DNA from 2 places in the Chromobacterium sp. CCUG 30098 genome. Region 2 is predicted to be linked to the other one. Evidence: predicted binding sites of a transcription regulator. Region 2 holds the regulator's gene; the other holds the start of a gene.
What was found. The regulator sigma-54, encoded in region 2, starts transcription at its own class of promoters, with help from an activator protein. The targets are predictions, from matches to a motif close to CTGGCACGCTTCATGCTT.
Positions count from the first base shown of each region.

Region 1: QUG03_RS13020 (ANTAR domain-containing response regulator) is a predicted target of sigma-54. The motif match lies at 2,741-2,758, and genes of this name have one in related genera.

Region 1 is NZ_JAUCGS010000005.1:109,604-114,012, reverse strand. It holds gene QUG03_RS13030 (MFS transporter) at 1-701, opposite strand, end outside; gene QUG03_RS13025 (CmpA/NrtA family ABC transporter substrate-binding protein) at 1,004-2,101, opposite strand; gene QUG03_RS13020 (ANTAR domain-containing response regulator) at 2,118-2,708, opposite strand; gene QUG03_RS13015 (glycoside hydrolase family 19 protein) at 2,926-4,248, opposite strand.
Region 2 is NZ_JAUCGS010000003.1:232,308-236,716, reverse strand. It holds gene lptC (LPS export ABC transporter periplasmic protein LptC) at 1-51, shown strand, start outside; gene lptA (lipopolysaccharide transport periplasmic protein LptA) at 41-595, shown strand; gene lptB (LPS export ABC transporter ATP-binding protein) at 592-1,320, shown strand; gene QUG03_RS09295 (RNA polymerase factor sigma-54) at 1,324-2,745, shown strand; gene hpf (ribosome hibernation-promoting factor, HPF/YfiA family) at 2,813-3,127, shown strand; gene ptsN (PTS IIA-like nitrogen regulatory protein PtsN) at 3,249-3,710, shown strand; gene hprK (HPr(Ser) kinase/phosphatase) at 3,703-4,409, shown strand, end outside.

The DNA of each region.
Region 1 (4,409 bases), on a different contig from region 2:
CCGGGCAGCGCGCTGGCGAAGCCGGCGAAACCGCCGAAGGTGATGGCGTAGAACAGCATCAGCCACCAGGCGTCGCGCTGGGCCAGCACCGCCAGATAATCGGCCCAGCGCTTGGGCGGCGGCGCGCCCGGCGCGTCCTTGGCCAGCCGGGCGAACAGCAGCAGCGCCAGCAGCAGCGGCAGACAGGCGAGGCCGAACACGTTCTGCCAGCCAAACTGCAGCGCCAGCGCCGGCGCGAACAGCGCCGCCAGCACGGTGCCGGAGTTGCCGGCGCCGGCGATGCCCAGCGCCGTGCCCTGATGCGCCGGCGGATACCAGCGCGAGGCCAGCGGCAGCGCCACGGCGAAGGAGGCGCCGGCCACGCCCAGGAACAGGCCCAACAGCAGCGCGCCGCCCAGGCTGGAGAGGCCGACGCGCCAGGCGGCGAGCAAGGCGGCGATGACGACGATCTGGGCGATCAGCCCGGTGCGCTTGGCGCCGATGCGGTCCGCCAACATGCCGACGGCCAGCCGCAGCAGCGCGCCGGCCAGGATGGGAGTGGCCACCATCAGCGCGCGTTCTTGGGTATCCAGGTCCAGCGCGGCGGCGATGGGCACCTGCAGCGGGCCCAGCAGATACCAGACCATGAAGCTGAGGTCGAAGTAGAGAAAGGCGGACAGCAAGGTGGGCTTGTGCCCGGTGTGCCAGAAAGAACGGTCCATGCGAAACTCCTGTGCCGCGAGCGGCCGGGGGCCGGCCAAAATAAAAACGGCGTTCGCTCCTCGGTGATAGCAGGAGCGGACGCCGTTGTCCGTTGCCGTCCCGGCCGCCATTGGCCGGACAAGCATTTGGGGTGGGCGGGGCACGTCTTTGTGCCAGGCCCGGCTTGACTTATGCAAACGCCGTGCCAGCCTCCGCGCGCCGGAAATCCGGGTTTCGCGTGGATTCGCGGCGGGAAGCCGCACCGCGCTGGTGCGAAAATAGCCGGCCGCGCACTGAGTTTGTGCGTTGCAACATGCGGGGCTTAATCCAGCAGACGCTCCGTCGCCGGGTAGCGCGGCCGTCCGTCCCACTCCACGCCGTCGCACAGCCGGCTGCGGCGCTGCGGCCGGGCCGGCGCGGGCAGGCCCAGCGCGTCCGCCGCCTGCCGGTAAAGCCGGCTCTGGCTCACCGCGGCGGCCACGGCCTGCGCGTCCTCGTCGCCGCGCAGCCAGCCCCAGCGCCGGAACTGGTCGATGAACCAGACGCCGTCGGACGGATAGGGATGGTTGACCCGGCCCTGGTCGAAGAAACGCAGTGCCGACGCCCCGGCGGCGGCTGAGGGCAGGGTGGCGGCGATCAGCGTTTCCGGCAGGGCGATATGCTCCGGCCGCGCCAGCCAGCGCGCCGCCTGGCGGCGGTTTTCGCCGTGCTCCAGCCAGCGGCAGGCCTCCAGCAGCGCCATGATCAGCGCGGCGGCGGCGGCCGGTTCTTCTTGCGCGAAACCACGGCGGCAGAGCAGGGCTTTTTCCGGGTGGCCGGGCCAGATCTCGCCGCTGGCGACGGCGATGCGGCCGGCCTGGCGCGCCGCCGCCTGCTGGTGCCAGGGCTCGCCGGCGCAAAAACCGTCCAGCTGGCCGGCTTCCAGCGCCGCGCCCATCTGCGGCGGCGGAATCACCACCAGGCGCGCGTCGCGCAGCGGGTCCAGGCCTTGCGCCGCCAGCCAGTAATTGAGCCACAACGCGTGGGTGCCGGCGGGAAAGGTGTGCGCCAGCGTCAGCGGCGCGCCGCCTTGGCGGACGCGGCGCGGCAAGGCCTGCTGCGGCGCCGCCGCCAGAGCGTCGGCCAGCGGATGGCTGAGGGTGATGGCCTGGCCGTTCTGGTTCAGCGTCATCAGCAGCGCCATGTCGGCTTGCGGGCCGGCGAGGCCCAGCTGCATGCCGTAGGCCAGGCCGTACAGCGCCGCGGCGGCGTGCAGGCGGCCGTCCAGCAGCTTGTCGCGCACCGCGCTCCACGAAGGCTGGCGCAGCAATTCCAGTTCCAGGCCGTGGCGGCGGTCCAAGCCGAGCTGGCGCGCGACGATCAGCGGCGCGCTGTCGGTCAGCGGCAGATAGCCCAGGCGCAGGCGGTGGGGGACGGTCATGGGGTTTCCTCGCGGCTCAGCCTAGCAGTTCGGCGGCCTGGATCAGTTGTCGGGCGAGATCGGCGACGCGCAGGCCCTCGCGCATCGCCTGCCGGCGCAGCGCCTGGTAGGCGTCGTTTTCGCTGAGCCGGCGCTTGTCCATCAGAATGCCCTTGGCGCGCTCGATCAGCTTGCGTTCGGCCAGTTGCTGTTCCGCCGCCGCCAGCCGCTGTCGCAGCCGGGCGTCCTCGGCGAAGCGGGCGCGGGCCAGGTCGATGATGGGCGCCAGCCGCGCCGCGTCGGCCTGGTCCACCACATAGGCCGCCACGCCGGCGTGGACGGCGGCTTCTATGGTGGGCAGGTCGCCCTGGTCGGCGAACATCACCACCGGGTGCGGCGCGATCTCGCCCAGCAGCGCCAGCTGCTCCAGGGTGTCGCGCGACGGGGATTCGGTGTCCACGATCACCACGTCCGGCCGCAGCCGCTCCACCGCCTGCAGCAGCGCGGCGGCGCCGTCCACCTCGGCGACGACGGCGTAGCCGGCGCGCGCCAGCGCCTGGCGCAGCGAGGCGATGGTTTTGGCGTGGTCGTTGACCAGCAGCAGGCGCAGCGGCGGAGGCGTGGACATTGCGGCACCGGGGAGAAGGGACGGCTTGGCTGAAGCAAGCGCCGTGCCCAAGGGAATTCTTGACGCGATTTTTAGCGAGGACGGGGCCGGATTGACGCGGCGTTTAGCCGCGATGGCTTATCGTTGAACGGAGACAAGGCCAATGGACAGGAGGTGAAACACGGGTGAACAACAGTCGTTGGCGAGGCCGGCCCCGCGCGAGCGGAGCCGGCCGATTTCATTTGAGTTTGACGTTCCAGTTGTCCTCGACGCAGCGCTGGTAGTTGCCGGCTTGCAGCGCGCTGTACGGGGTCTGGTAGTTCACCAGCTGGCATTTGTAGTCATTGCCCCATTTCCAGTCCTTTTCCCAATAGATGTTGTAGGCGGCGGAGCTGGCGGCGCTGAAGCGCTGCATATTGGCGCAGGACAGCTGCTCGTTGCCGTAGTCCCAGCCCAGGTCCTTGGCGAACTGGCGGTAGTAATCGATGCGGTTCTGCGCCGCCTGGCGCTCGGTGCCGCCGCCGCACTCGGCGTTGATGATCTGGATGGTGGTGGCGAAGTTGTTGCCGGCGCCGGCGGCCTTGTCCGCGGCGTTGGGCGCCCAAGTGCCGTCCAGCACATGCAGCATCGACGGCTTGGGCGGCTGCGGGAAGACGAAGAAGAAGGTGGCCGAGCTCAGGTTGAGCCAGGTGGAGGCCACCAGGTCCGGGTTCTTCAGCAGCACGGATTGGTCGCCGTCGTGCATGGCTTGGGAGAAGGGGCCGTAGTTGTAGTTGTAGGACAGCTGCTTGGCGCCGCGGCCGAAGTACTTTTTCCAGCTGCCGTCGGCGTTCTTGCCGCAGGTCCACACCTTGTTGAACACCGGATCGGCGCATTCGGTGTTGTAGCCGCAGCCGGGGCCGGTTTCGGCGCAGCCCATTTCGCGCAGGTATTTCAGACCTTGCCGCCATTCCGGCACCGTGTCGCTGCGGTTGTGGTCGCCGGTTTCCTGAGCGAAGTGGGCGAACATGGTGGCCAGGCTGTGGCGGCAGATGGCGTCGCCGTCGCGGCCGTCGCCGTAGTCGTCGCAGATGGCGGGGAACTTGGCGATGGCCTGCAAGAAGCGCTGGTAGCTGTAGCTGGCGTCGCGGCGGGAGAAGTAATACTCCCACTTGCTCGCCGGCAGCAGGCGCTCCACCCGGCGCACGTTCAGCGGGTTGGCGGCGCGGCCGGGCGTCACCTGTTCCACCTGGGCGTTGGGCAGGGTGCGGATCGAGGCTTTGACGTTGCGGAAGAAGGGGGTGTCGGTCAGGGCGGCTTCGTATTGCAGCGCTTGCTGCAGCGTGGGCGGCTGAGGCTGGCCCGGTTCGGCCAAAGCCGTGGCCTGGGCCGCCGCCGGCGTCCAGCTGCCTCTGGGATTGGCGGCCGGCGTTTCGGCGCGGGTGCGCCATTTGGCCTGCCAATCCTGGCCTTGCCATTGGACTTGCTGTCCGGCCTGATAGACGGCGCCGGCGTTCCAGGGCGCGGCGAGGGCGGCCTGGCAGGCCAGGCTCAGCAGCAGGGCGGTGAAGGGTTTGCGCATGTTGGCTCCTGTTGTCGGGCTGCCGGCGCGGGGGACGCCGCGCGAAATCATCGCAGCCGTTTATGGGGGCCTCGACACACCCGCTGCGCGGTCCGATGGCCTCGCTCAGTCACAGGCTTCTGGCTTTGCCTTGCGCGCGGTCTCGGTGCTTGTGTTCTGAT
Region 2 (4,409 bases):
ACAGGTTTGTTGAACCTGCTGTCTCACACCAAGATCATTTATGAAAAATAAGCTCCGTCTCCTGCTGGCCGGCCTGGCGCTGGCCGCCGCCTCCGTCGCCCACGCCGAACAGGCCGACCGCACCAAGCCGATGGAAATCACCAGCGACAACGGCTGCACCATGGACCAGATCAAGGGCGTCTCCACTTGCGAAGGCAATGTGGTGATCATCCAGGGCACCTTGCGGCTCAACGCCGACAAAGTCGTCGCCACCCAGGACAAGCAAGGCAACCAGACCCTGGTGGCCACCGGCCGCATCGTCACCTTCCGCCAGAAAATGGACGGCAAGAACGAATGGGTGGAAGGCCAGTCCAGCCGCCTCGACTACAGCAGCGCGGCCAACCTCGCGGTGCTGACCGGCAACGCCCGGGTCAAGCGCGAAGGCGACCTGGTGGTGGGCAATGTGATCACCTACAACACCCAGAACGAAACCTACCAAGTGACCGGCGGCACCGCCACCGGCCCCAACAAGGGCCGCGTCACCGTGATCCTGCAACCCAAGAACACCGCCTCCCAGCCGGCGACGGCCAAACCCGCCAGCGGAGCCGCCAAATGACGCAAAGCGTGCTCAAGGTGGAGCGCCTGCGCAAGCGCTTCAAGAAACGCACCGTGGTCAAGGACGTGGCGCTGGAAATCGCCAGCGGCGAAGTGGTGGGCCTGCTCGGCCCCAACGGCGCCGGCAAGACCACCAGCTTCTACATGATCGTCGGCCTGATCGGCGCCGACGACGGCGAGATTCGCCTGGACGATCAGGTGATCACCCACTACCCCATCCACCAGCGCGCGCGCCTGGGCCTCGGCTATCTGCCGCAGGAAGCCTCTATCTTCCGCCGCATGACGGTGGAGGAGAACATCGCCGCCATCCTGGAAGTGTCCGGCCTCAAAGGCAAGGAACTGGACAAGGAACTGGACCTGTTGCTGGACGACCTCAATATCGGCCACCTGCGCGACAGCAGCGCGCTGTCGCTGTCCGGCGGCGAACGCCGCCGCGTGGAGATCGCCCGCGTGCTGGCCACCCGGCCGCGCTTCATCCTGCTGGACGAACCCTTCGCCGGCGTCGATCCGATCGCGGTGATCGACATCCAGAAAATCATCTCCTTCCTGAAGGAACGCGGCATCGGCGTGCTGATCACCGACCACAATGTGCGTGAAACCCTGCGCATCTGCGACCGCGCCTACATCATCAGCGAAGGCTCGGTGCTCGCCTCCGGCGAGCCGGAAGAACTGGTCAACAACGAGAAGGTGCGCGAAGTTTACCTTGGCGAACACTTCCACCTGTAAGCGATGAAACAGACACTTCAGCTCAAGGTATCGCAGCAGCTGACCCTGACGCCGCAGCTGCAGCAATCGATCAAGCTGCTGCAGATGTCCACCCTCGACCTGCAGACCGAAGTCGAGCGCTTCTTGCTGGACAATCCCTTGCTGGAGCGCGGCGACGAAGCGCCGCAGGGCGAAGCGCCGGACGCCGCCGCCCAGGAACCGGAGGCCCCGGCGGAAAGCCGCGACGACGCCTCCGGCGACGACGGCGAACGCGGCGCGGAGACCGGCGAACTGAGCGACTGGGGCAGCGGCGGACGCCGCGGCGACGGCGACGACGAGCTGGACCCGATGCTGAACGTGCCCTGTCCTATCAGCCTGCGCGAGCACCTGCTGGCGCAGTTGGGCGAAGTGGCGCTGCCTACGCGCGATCAGGCCATCGTCCAGCTGCTGATTGAAGAGCTGGACGACGACGGCTATCTGGGCCAGACGCTGGAAGACATCGCCAGCCACCTGCCGCTGGAACTGGAAATCGAGGCCGACGAGCTGATGATAGGCCTGCGCCTGCTGCAGCAGTTCGACCCGCCCGGCGTCGGCGCGCGCTCCTTGCCGGAAGCGCTGGCGCTGCAATTGCAGCGGCTGGACCCGGACGAGCCGCAGCGCGGCCTGGCGCTGGCCATCGTCCGCGACCACCTGGCCTTGCTGGGCAACCGCGACTACACCCGGCTGAAAAAACAGCTGGGCGTGGACGACGCCGCGCTGCGCGCCGCCCAGACGCTGATCGCCCGCCTCAACCCCCGCCCCACCGCCGGTTTCGGCGCCAGCGACACCCAGTACGTGATCCCCGACGTCTCGGTCAGAAAACGCAAGGGACGCTGGGTGGCCGCCCTCAACGGCGGCGCAGTGCCTCGCTTGCGCGTCAACCAGATGTACGCGCGGCTGCTGGCGGAAAACCGCGGCGGCAACGGCGAAATGTCCTCGCGGCTGCAGGAGGCCAAATGGCTGGTGAAGAACATCCAGCAGCGATTTGACACTATCCTGAAAGTGGCGGAAGCTATCGTTGAACGGCAGCAATCGTTCTTTGAACACGGCGAAGTGGCCATGCGCCCGCTGATTCTGCGCGACATCGCGGACGAGCTGGGCCTGCATGAATCCACGGTGTCCCGGGTCACCACCCAGAAATACCTGCTCTGCCCGCGCGGCCTGTTCGAGCTCAAGTATTTCTTCGGCAGCGCGCTGGAAACCGACAGCGGCGGCGAGTGCTCCGCCACCGCGATCAAGGCCCACATCCGCAGCCTGATCGACGCCGAATCGCCGAGCAAACCGCTGTCCGACAGCGCCCTGGTCGAAGCGCTGGCCAAACAGGGAATACAAGTTGCCAGACGCACGATAGCCAAGTATCGTGAAGCCATGCAGATACCGCCGGTCAACCAGCGCAAGACGCTGTGACCCAGGCGGCGGAATACAGCGATCCGGCCGACCCGACCGGACTGTCAACACCAGAAGGAGCTAGGGTATGAACCTCAAAGTAACTGGACTGCATCTGGAAGTAACTCCCGCCCTGCGCGAATACGTTGAAACCAAAATGGAGCGCGTTACTCGACATGTCGACCATGTGATCGACATTTCCGTTACTCTGTCTGTTGATAAACTGGTGCAAAAGGCCGAAGTCAACGTGCATCTGTCCGGCAAGGACATCCACGTGGAAGCCACCGAATCCGATATGTACGCCGCCATCGATCTGCTGATCGACAAGCTGGACCGTCAAGTGCTGAAACACAAGGAAAAGCAGTCTGAACACCGTGCTCCGGCGCCTGAAGCCAGCCTGTAATCCCTTGAATTGGAAGGCGGGGGCCTGCGGGTTCCCGCTTTTCTTTGCACTTGCCCGTTTTCAGTACTATCAAGGCAACGTAGAATTGCCGGGTTTTTCTCAGCCGCATGCATAATCCAATATGAACCTCATCGGCAAAATCCTGACACCCGAACACGTCCTGCTGGATCTGGACGTCGCCAGCAAGAAGCGCGTGTTCGAGCAAGTCGGCCTCTTGGTTGAAAATACCCGGGGCATCGCGCGCAGCGAAATCTTCGATTGCCTGTTCGCCCGCGAAAAGCTCGGCTCCACCGGCCTTGGCCAGGGAGTGGCGATTCCGCACGGCCGCGCGCGCGGCCTCAAGGACGCGATGGGCGTATTCATCCGTCTGAAGACCCCGATTCCCTTCGACGCGCCCGACGGCAAGCCGGTGCAGTGCCTGTTCGTGCTGCTGGTGCCGGAACAGGCCACGGACCTGCACCTGCAAGTGCTGTCCGAACTGGCGCAGCTGTTCTCCAGCCGCCAGATGCGCGAGCAGATGCTGGGCATCCCCCTGCGCGACGAGCTCTATCAGCTGCTCAATAATTGGGTGCCCAATGCCTAGCATCAGCGTCCGCCGGCTGTACCAGGAAAACCAGCAGAAGCTCAACCTGACCTGGGTCGCAGGCACCGGCGGCGCCGACAATATGATAGGCAACGACGAACAGCGCCCCACGCAGGCGCTGGTCGGCCACCTCAATTTCATCCACCCCAACCGGGTCCAGGTGCTGGGCCTCGCCGAGGTGGACTACCTGAACCGGCTGGAGCAGTCCGCCGCCAAGACCGCGCTGGACCAACTGTTCCACAAGAGCATGTCGGTGGTGATGGTGGCCAACGACCAGCCGGTGCCCAAGCTGCTGCGCGACTACTGCCACACCCACAACGTCCCGCTGATGACCACCAAGCTGGAAAGCCCCTACCTGATGGATGTGCTGCGCATCTATCTGGCGCGGGCGCTGGCGGTGTCCACCGTGCTGCACGGCGTCTTCCTCGACGTGTTCGAGATCGGCGTGCTGATCATGGGCGATTCGGCGATGGGCAAGAGCGAGCTGGCGCTGGAACTGATTTCCCGCGGCCACGGCATGGTGGCCGACGACGCGGTGGAGCTGTACCGCATCGGCCCCGACACGCTGGAAGGCCGCTGCCCGCCCTTGCTGCGCGACTTCCTGGAAGTGCGCGGCCTGGGCATCCTCAACATCCGCACCATCTTCGGCGAAACCGCCGTGCGGCCGAAGAAGGTGCTGCGGCTGATCATCCACCTGGT